2 regions of the Microbacterium sp. PRC9 genome follow, and region 2 is predicted to be linked to the other one. Evidence: riboswitches for the same ligand, from Rfam matches in the RefSeq annotation. Region 2 holds a riboswitch; the other holds the start of a gene.
The links. Region 2 has a riboswitch for thiamine pyrophosphate ahead of thiC (phosphomethylpyrimidine synthase ThiC). Riboswitches for the same ligand answer to the same signal wherever they lie in the genome.
Positions count from the first base shown of each region.

Region 1 (4,249 bases), on a different contig from region 2:
ACGCGGGCGACCATCAGCTCGAGCTGCAGGCGCGGCGAGGTGGCGCCGGTCATGTCGTCGAGGGTCGCGATGACGAGGTCGGCGATATGCGACAGCCGCGACGGACCGAATGCGTCGGCCTGGCGCTGCATGCGCGCGAGGTCTTCGGCCGAGATGCCCCGCAGCACCGCCCCGGCGCCCTGGCCGGTCGCGGACACCACGATGAGGTCGCGCAGGCGCTCGAGCAGGTCGTCGACGAAGCGACGCGGGTCCTGTCCGGTCTGCACCACGCGGTCGACCGCGGCGAAGGCGGCCGAGGCGTCGGAGGCGGCGAACGCGTCGATCACCTCGTCGAGCAGTTCGGCGTGGGTGTAGCCCAGCAGCGCGACGGCGCGGGCGTAGGTGACCTTGGCGTCTTCCGAGCCGGCGATCAGCTGGTCGAGCAGCGACAGGGTGTCTCGGGGCGATCCGCCGCCCGCGCGCACGACGAGCGGCAGGACCCCCTGCTCGACGTTCACGCCCTCCTGGGCGCACAGCTGCTCGACGTACTCGAGCATCGCGGCCGGGGGCACGAGTCGGAACGGGTAGTGGTGGGTGCGCGACCGGATCGTGCCGATGACCTTCTCGGGCTCGGTCGTCGCGAAGATGAACTTCACGTGGTCGGGCGGCTCTTCGACGAGCTTGAGCAGGGCGTTGAAGCCCTGCGGGGTGACCATGTGCGCCTCGTCGAGGATGAAGATCTTGAAGCGGTCGCGGGCGGGCGCGAACACCGCGCGCTCGCGCAGGTCTCGGGCGTCGTCGACGCCGTTGTGGCTGGCCGCGTCGATCTCGACGACGTCGAGCGAACCGCCGCCGCCACGGCCGAGCTCGACGCAGCTGTCGCACGTGCCGCACGGCGTGTCCGTCGGCCCCTGCGCGCAGTTGAGGCAGCGGGCGAGAATGCGCGCCGACGTGGTCTTTCCGCACCCGCGGGGTCCCGAGAACAGATACGCATGACCGACCCGGTCGCCGCGCAGCGCGGTCATGAGCGGCTCGGTGACCTGCGACTGCCCGATCATCTCGCCGAACGACTCGGGCCGGTAGCGGCGGTAGAGGGCGGTGGTCACTCCCCCAGCCTACGGTGTGGGGCCGACACTGCGGCAGGCTCGGCGCATCGCATCGCGTCCGCAGCTCGACGGGCCCGGCGACCGGGACCGGACGCGCACGGTGCACGCCGAGGACACACGGCGATGACCCGTCGGGATCCCCTGCTAGATTGCTCAGCAGTGACACGGGGTGCCCGCACGGCGGGCTGAGAACACACCCGTCGAACCTGATCTCGATCATGCGAGCGAAGGGATGTCGCGATGAACGCGCGCACCGAAGCACACCTGTCCGCCCTCTCCCCCGCCGCCGCGCTGACGGCGCTGCGGGAGACCTCGCCCCTGGTGCAGTGCATCACCAACGCGGTGGTGACGAACTACACCGCGAACGCGCTCCTGGCGGTGGGCGCCGCCCCCGCGATGTGCGACATCCCAGGCGAGGCCGGGCTCTTCGCCGGCGTCGCCGACGGCGTGCTCGTGAACCTGGGCACCCCCACCGCCGAGCAGCGCGACGCCGCCCGCGAGGCCGTGCGCGCTGGAACCCCGTGGGTGCTCGACCCCGTCGCGGTGGGAGTGCTGCCCGTACGCACGGCTCTCGCCGCCGAACTGCTCGAGCACCGTCCCGCCATCGTCCGCGGCAACGCCTCCGAGATCCTGGCTGTGGCCGGCGAGGGCGGCGGCGGTCGCGGCGTCGACGCGACGGACGGGACGGATGCTGCGGCCGGCGCCGCGCGGTCGCTCGCGCTGCGCACCGGCGGCGTGGTGGCCGTCTCGGGCCCGGTCGACCTCGTGACCGACGGCGAGCGGGTGGTCCGCGTCCATGGCGGGGATGCGCTGCTCACGCGCGTCACCGGCGGCGGCTGTTCGCTCGGCGCGGTGATGGCCGCGCTCCTCGGCGTGTGCGCTCCGTTCGAAGCGGCGGTGGCGGCATCCGTCCTGTACGCGGCCGCGTCGGAGCGGGCCGCCGCGCGCGCGGAGGGACCGGGCACGTTCGCCGTGGCGTTCCTCGACGCGCTCGACGCCGTGGCCGCGGAGCCGGCCGAGCTCGACGCGCGCGTCGCCGACGTGCTGGCGATCCGATGAGCGGGCTCGGCGCCCGCCTCGCGCTGCACCTCGTGACCGACGGCCGCCTGCCGTTCGACCGGCTGCTCGACGTGGTCGACGCTGCGGCGGGCGCGGGGGTCGACGTCGTGCAGCTGCGGGCGAAGTCGGTGACGGCTCGTGAGCTCATGCGCCAGGCGCGAGCCCTCTCGGACGTCATCGATCGCCGCTGCCTGCTCCTCGTCAACGACCGCGTCGACGTGGCCGTCGCCGCCCGGGATGCCGGTGCCCGCGTCGACGGCGTCCACCTGGGACAGAGCGACCTCCCGCCCGAGACGGCACGGCGGCTGCTCGGGGCGCACGCCGTGATCGGATGGACCGCGAACTCCGCGGAGCACCGGGCCGCCGCACATCTGCGCCGCTCCGGCACGATCGACTACCTCGGCGTCGGCGTCATCCGGCCGACGTCGACGAAGCCCGACCACCCGCCGGCGCTCGGCGTCGAGGGCTTCGCCGCGTTCGCCGCGGGCACCGACCTGCCGTGCGTCGCGATCGGAGGAGTCGTCGAGTCGGATGTCGCGGCGCTCCGCGATGCCGGAGCCGCGGGCATCGCGGTCGTGTCCGCGATCTGCGGCGCGGACGACCCGGCGGCGGCGGCCCGCGCGCTGCGGGACGCGGCCGATGCGCCCTCGCTCGAGGGGGTCGCGCGGTGACCGGCACGTCGTTCGCCGCTGCCGCACCGACGCCGGTTCGCGCGGTGGCGATCCCGCGGGTGCTGAGCATCGCCGGCACCGACCCGACCGGCGGCGCCGGTGTGCAGGCGGATCTCAAATCGATCGGCGCGCTCGGCGGCTACGGCATGGCTGTCGTCACCGCGCTCGTGGCACAGAACACCCGCGGAGTGCGCGAGGTGCACGTGCCGCCGACGAAGTTCCTCGTCGCGCAGCTGGATGCCGTGTCGGACGACGTCGAGATCGACGCGGTCAAGATCGGCATGCTGCAGTCGGCGGAGATCATCGGCACGGTTCGGCGGTGGCTCGGACGCGTGCGCCCGCCGATCGTGGTGCTCGACCCGGTGATGGTGGCGACGAGCGGCGACCGGCTGCTCGACCCCGCGGCCGAGGAGGCGCTCCGTGAGCTCGCCCGCGACGTCGATCTCGTGACCCCGAACCTCGCGGAGCTCGCGGTTCTCACCGGCCGCGCCCGCGCGACCTCGTGGGCGCAGGCCGTCGACGACGCGCAGACCCTCGCCCGCGACACCGGCACGACGGTGCTGCTGAAGGGCGGGCACCTCGACGGCGCCGAGTGCCCGGATGCGATCGTGGCGGCCGACGGCGCCGTGCACGAGGTCGGCGGCGCACGCGTCGAGACGCGTCACACCCACGGCACCGGCTGCTCGCTCTCGTCCGCGATGGCGACGCTCCGCGCGGGCGGCGCGACCTGGCCCGAGGCGCTTCGGCGCGCGAAGACGTGGCTGACCGGCGCGCTCGCCCACGCCGACGCACTGCGGGTGGGCGAGGGCAACGGTCCGATCGACCACTTCCACGAACTGCGGGGCGCAGCATCCATCGTCCCCGCATCGTGGTCGACGCTGGCGTGGGAGCAGGCGTCCGCCGTGCGCGCCGACGTCGACGACCTCGACTTCGTGCGCGGGCTCGGCGAGGGCACGCTGCCGCGCGAGGCGTTCCTGCGGTACCTCGCGCAGGACGCGATCTACCTCGGCGAGTACTCCCGCGTGCTGGCGAAGGCGAGCGCGCTCGCACCGACGCCGGAGGAGCAGACGTTCTGGGCGCGGTCAGCCGAATCTTCGATCGTCGAGGAGCGGCGGCTGCACGAGTCGCACCTCGGCGCGACCGTCGCAGCCCCGGCGCCGCAGACCCTCGCGTACACGAACCACCTCCACGCGTCGGCCCGCTCGTACGCCGAGCTGGTCGCGGCGCTGCTCCCCTGCTTCTGGCTCTACACCGATCTCGGCATCCGTCTCGCCACCCGGCGACACGACGAGCACCCGTACGACGACTGGCTTGCGATGTACGGCGACCCCGCCTTCACCGCGGCGACGGCGCGGGCGACCGAGATCGCCGATGCGGCGGCGCTCGAGGCAGGCCCGATCGAACGGGCGCGCATGGACGCGGCTTTCGCACGCT
Region 1 is NZ_JAUZUR010000002.1:252,959-257,207, reverse strand. Features, by position in the region: gene Q9R33_RS04800 (DNA polymerase III subunit gamma and tau) at 1-1,085, opposite strand, end outside; TPP riboswitch at 1,241-1,335, shown strand; gene thiM (hydroxyethylthiazole kinase) at 1,326-2,144, shown strand; gene thiE (thiamine phosphate synthase) at 2,141-2,815, shown strand; gene thiD (bifunctional hydroxymethylpyrimidine kinase/phosphomethylpyrimidine kinase) at 2,812-4,249, shown strand, end outside.
Region 1: it holds a riboswitch for thiamine pyrophosphate, as region 2 does, so the genes downstream of both, thiM (hydroxyethylthiazole kinase) here and thiC (phosphomethylpyrimidine synthase ThiC) in region 2, are expected to answer to the same signal.

Region 2 (4,249 bases):
TGGTCGCGGATGTCTTGCGAGATCCGCATCGAGCAGAACTTCGGACCGCACATCGAGCAGAAGTGCGCGGTCTTCGCCGGCTCGGCCGGCAGCGTCTCGTCGTGGAACTGCTCCGCCGTCACCGGGTCCAGCGACAGCGCGAACTGGTCGCGCCACCGGAACTCGAACCGCGCCTTCGACAGGGCGTCGTCCCGCAGTCGGGCACCGGGATGCCCCTTCGCCAGGTCGGCGGCGTGCGCGGCGATCTTGTACGTGATGACGCCGGTCTTCACGTCGTCACGGTTGGGCAGTCCCAGGTGCTCCTTGGGGGTGACGTAGCAGAGCATCGCGGTGCCGTAGCGGGCGATCTCCGTCGCCCCGATCGCCGACGTGATGTGGTCGTAGCCGGGCGCGACATCCGTCACCAGCGGTCCCAGCGTGTAGAACGGCGCACCGTCGCACAGCTCCTGCTGCCGCTCCACGTTCTCCCGCACCAGATGGAACGGCACGTGCCCGGGTCCCTCGACCATCACCTGCACGTCGTACTCCCAGGCCCGCTTCGTCAGCTCGGCGAGCGTGTCCAGCTCGGCGAACTGCGCGGCATCGTTGGCGTCGGCGATCGACCCCGGCCGCAGCCCGTCACCGAGCGAGAACGCGACGTCGTATCGGGCGAAGATCTCGCAGAGCTCATCGAAGTGGGTGTAGAGGAAGTTCTCCTGGTGGTGGGCCAGGCACCAGCCGGCGATGATCGACCCACCCCGTGAGACGATTCCCGTCACCCGGTCGGCTGTCAGCGGCACGTACCGCAGCAGCACTCCGGCGTGGACGGTCATGTAGTCCACACCCTGCTCGCACTGCTCGATGACCGTGTCGCGGTACACCTCCCACGTGAGCGCCGACGCGTCGCCATTCACCTTCTCCAGCGCCTGGTAGATCGGCACCGTGCCGATGGGCACCGGCGAGTTGCGGACGATCCACTCGCGCGTCGTGTGGATGTCGTCGCCGGTCGACAGGTCCATGACGGTGTCGGCGCCCCACGTGGTCGCCCACTGCAGCTTGGACACCTCCTCGGCGATCGAACTGGTGACGGCAGAGTTGCCGATGTTGGCATTGATCTTCACCAGGAACGCCTTGCCGATGATCATCGGCTCCGACTCGGGGTGGTTCACGTTGCTGGGGATGATGGCGCGCCCGGCGGCGACCTCGGCGCGCACCAGCTCCACGTCGCAATCCTCCCGCAGCGCGACGAACCTCATCTCCGGCGTGATCATCCCGCTGCGGGCGTAGTGCATCTGCGTGATCGTGCGCCCCGGCTTGGCACGCCGCGCGGCCCGCTTCTCACCCTTCCATTCCGCGGATGCTGCGCCCCGGCGCACCGCGGAACGCCCATCGTCCTGCAGATCCCGGTCGCGACCGTCGTAGCACTCGGTGTCCTCGCGTGCGGAGATCCACTGCTCCCGCAACGGCGGGAGCCCGCGCACCGGATCGCTGCCCGGACCCTGGGTGCGGTACACCGTCACCGGCGCGTTGACCGACCCGTCAGGAGACGGCTCCAGCGCGATCCGGTCCACCGGGACCCGGATGTCGTGTTCACCGTCGTGCAGATGCGCGAGAACGCGCGATGAATGGACGGACTCCATGGAGGCGACTCCTACTTCCTTCGCCGGCATTACCCGGACAGGTTCGAACGGTCGCAGGCCGCGTCAGCCCGATCTCAGCCCTTGCGAGGGCACCCGTGTGGATAGCGCCACGCTACCGCATCCGCCCCAGGCGATCGGACGGAGCCCGGCGCACACAGTCCCGGCGTCGCGCGGTCAGCCGTGGCCGCGGCGCAGCTGCAGTCCCCCGACGAGGAGCTCGACGCCGAACACGAACTCGGCATCCGATGCCTCGTCCTGCCGCGGTTCGTCGATCCCGGTTACCTGGACACCCAGGTCGCGGTACTGCTGCCGTTGCTGCTCGTGCAGGACATGACCGAGCACGAAATGGAGCAGGACCGCGGTCGCCCGCTGAACGGATTCATCGTCGAACCCGCCGGCGGCGATCGCCGCAGCGAGGCGGTGCTGCGCGGCCCGGGACCCCAGGCCGAGGGCGAACGTGCTCGCCACCAGTTCGGCACCGTCCCGGTGAGCGAGCAGCGCGGCGCGAAGCGCGAACGCTTCCGCGCGGACGCGGGCGGCCCACTCCGGATCCGCCGATCCGGAGTCCACCTCTGCGACGATCCGGTCGGAGAGTTCCGCCAGCAGACTCTGCTTGTTCGGGAAGTGCCAGTACAGGGCGCTCGGCTGCACCTCCAGCGCGGCCGCGAGGCGACGCATCGTCAGGTCGGGCAGGCCGTACTCGTCGAGGATCCGCATCGCGGTGCGTGCGACCTCGTCGCGGGTGTGACCCCGACCTGCTCTCGCCGACCCCATCACAGCACTCTACTGAACAGCGTTATAGTGAACAGCGTTCAAGTGAACACCGTTCAGGACCACTGTATCCATCGAAGGGACCTCGTCCGATGGCCACTCCCCCCGCATCTTCGCTCGCCCCGCAGACAGGCGTTCACGCGCTCGACGCGACCGCGCTGGCCCGCGTCGCGGTGTTCGCCGCGATCATCGCCGTACTCGGACTGCCGGGCGGCTTCACGATCCTCGGCGCGGTGCCGATCACGGCGCAGACGCTGGGCGTCATGCTCGCAGGCGCCATCCTCGGCCCGTGGCTGGGCGCGCTGTCGGTCACCGTCCTGCTCGGCCTCGTCGCGGTCGGGATGCCGCTGCTCGCGGGTGGACGCGGCGGCATCGGCGTCTTCTTCGGCCCGTCCGCCGGATACCTGCTCGGGTGGGTCGCCGGGGCCATCGTGATCGGACTCATCGTTCACGCCGGCGGCCGCAAGCCCACGACCTGGCGCACGCTGCTCGGCGTCGTGGTCGGCGGCATCCTCGTCGTGTACGCGCTCGGCATCCCGGTGCAGAGCCTGGTGACGCGGCTGCCGCTGGCCGAGACGGCGCTGATGAGCCTGGTGTTCGTGCCCGGCGATCTGGTGAAGGCGGTGCTGGCGACGGCAATCGTGGTGACGCTCGTGCGGGCATACCCGCGCGCGTTCCGCCGGGCGTGGACGACGAAGCCCGCCGACATCGATCCCGCACCCGTGTCGTGATCGTCCCGCTCGCCGGCGACGCGGCCGACCTGCTCGAGCGCGTGCGGGCGACGCGCGAAGCCGGCGACATCCCGCTCGTGGGCGATCCGCGCTGGCCGCGTGCCCAATGGGATGCGGTGATCGCCGCGGCTGCCGAAGCGGGCTCTCCCGACGGCATCGCCTGGGCGACGCAGACGTCGGGCAGCGCGGGTCGACCGCGGATCGTGCTGCGCACCGCCTCCTCGTGGGAGGACTCCTTCGGCGCCGTGTCGAGGCTGCTCGCCGTCGGCCTCGATGACGTGGTCGCGCTGCCGTCGCCGCCCGTGTCCTCGCTCACGATGTTCTCGGTCGCGCACGCGCTTGCCGGCGGCCCGCGTCCGCTGCTGGGCGCCGCCGTCGGCCCGGATGCCACGTGTCTGCACTGCACCCCGCAGGCGCTGCGGGTCGTGCTCGACGCCGGCGCCCCGCCGCGGCTGCGGACGGCGCTCGTCGGAGGCTCGCACCTCGACGACGCGCTGCGCGAGCGCGCCCGGGCCGCCGGCATCCGTGTCGTCGCGTATTACGGCGCCGCAGAGCTGTCGTTCGTCGCCGTCGACCACGGTGACGGGCTGCGGGCGTTCCCGGGGGTGGAGCTGCGCGTCCGCGACGGTGAGCTGTGGGTGCGGTCGTCGTTCGTCGCATCAGGCTATGCGGGCGCCCCCGGTCCGCTGCGGCGCGACGGCGCGTGGGCCACGGTCGGCGACCGCGCCGAGCTCGTCGACGGACGGTTGCGGCTGCTCGGCCGCGCGGATGACGCGATCCTGAGCGCGTCGGCCACCATCGTTCCCGAGGAGGTCGAGGAGGTGCTCCGCTCTGTTCCCGGCATCCGAGACGCGATCGTGTTCGGACTTCCCCGCGAACGGGTCGGGGCGCTCGTCGCCGCGTTCGTGGAGTTCGACGGCCACGCCGATGACCTGCGCGAAACGGTCACGACCCGCCTGGCACCTGCTCACCGGCCACGGCAGTGGTTCGCCGGCGAACTGCCACGCACCGCATCGGGCAAACCGGCCCGGGCGCAAGCCGTCCGCCAGGTCCTGGACGGGGAGGTGCCGCGCGTTGCCGTCTGACCGCGACCCCGTCATCATCGCCGCCCGCCGGACGCCGATCGGC
Region 2 is NZ_JAUZUR010000003.1:178,459-182,707, forward strand. Features, by position in the region: gene thiC (phosphomethylpyrimidine synthase ThiC) at 1-1,619, opposite strand, end outside; TPP riboswitch at 1,618-1,726, opposite strand; gene Q9R33_RS07780 (TetR/AcrR family transcriptional regulator C-terminal domain-containing protein) at 1,794-2,393, opposite strand; gene Q9R33_RS07785 (biotin transporter BioY) at 2,483-3,121, shown strand; gene Q9R33_RS07790 (class I adenylate-forming enzyme family protein) at 3,118-4,206, shown strand; gene Q9R33_RS07795 (thiolase family protein) at 4,196-4,249, shown strand, end outside.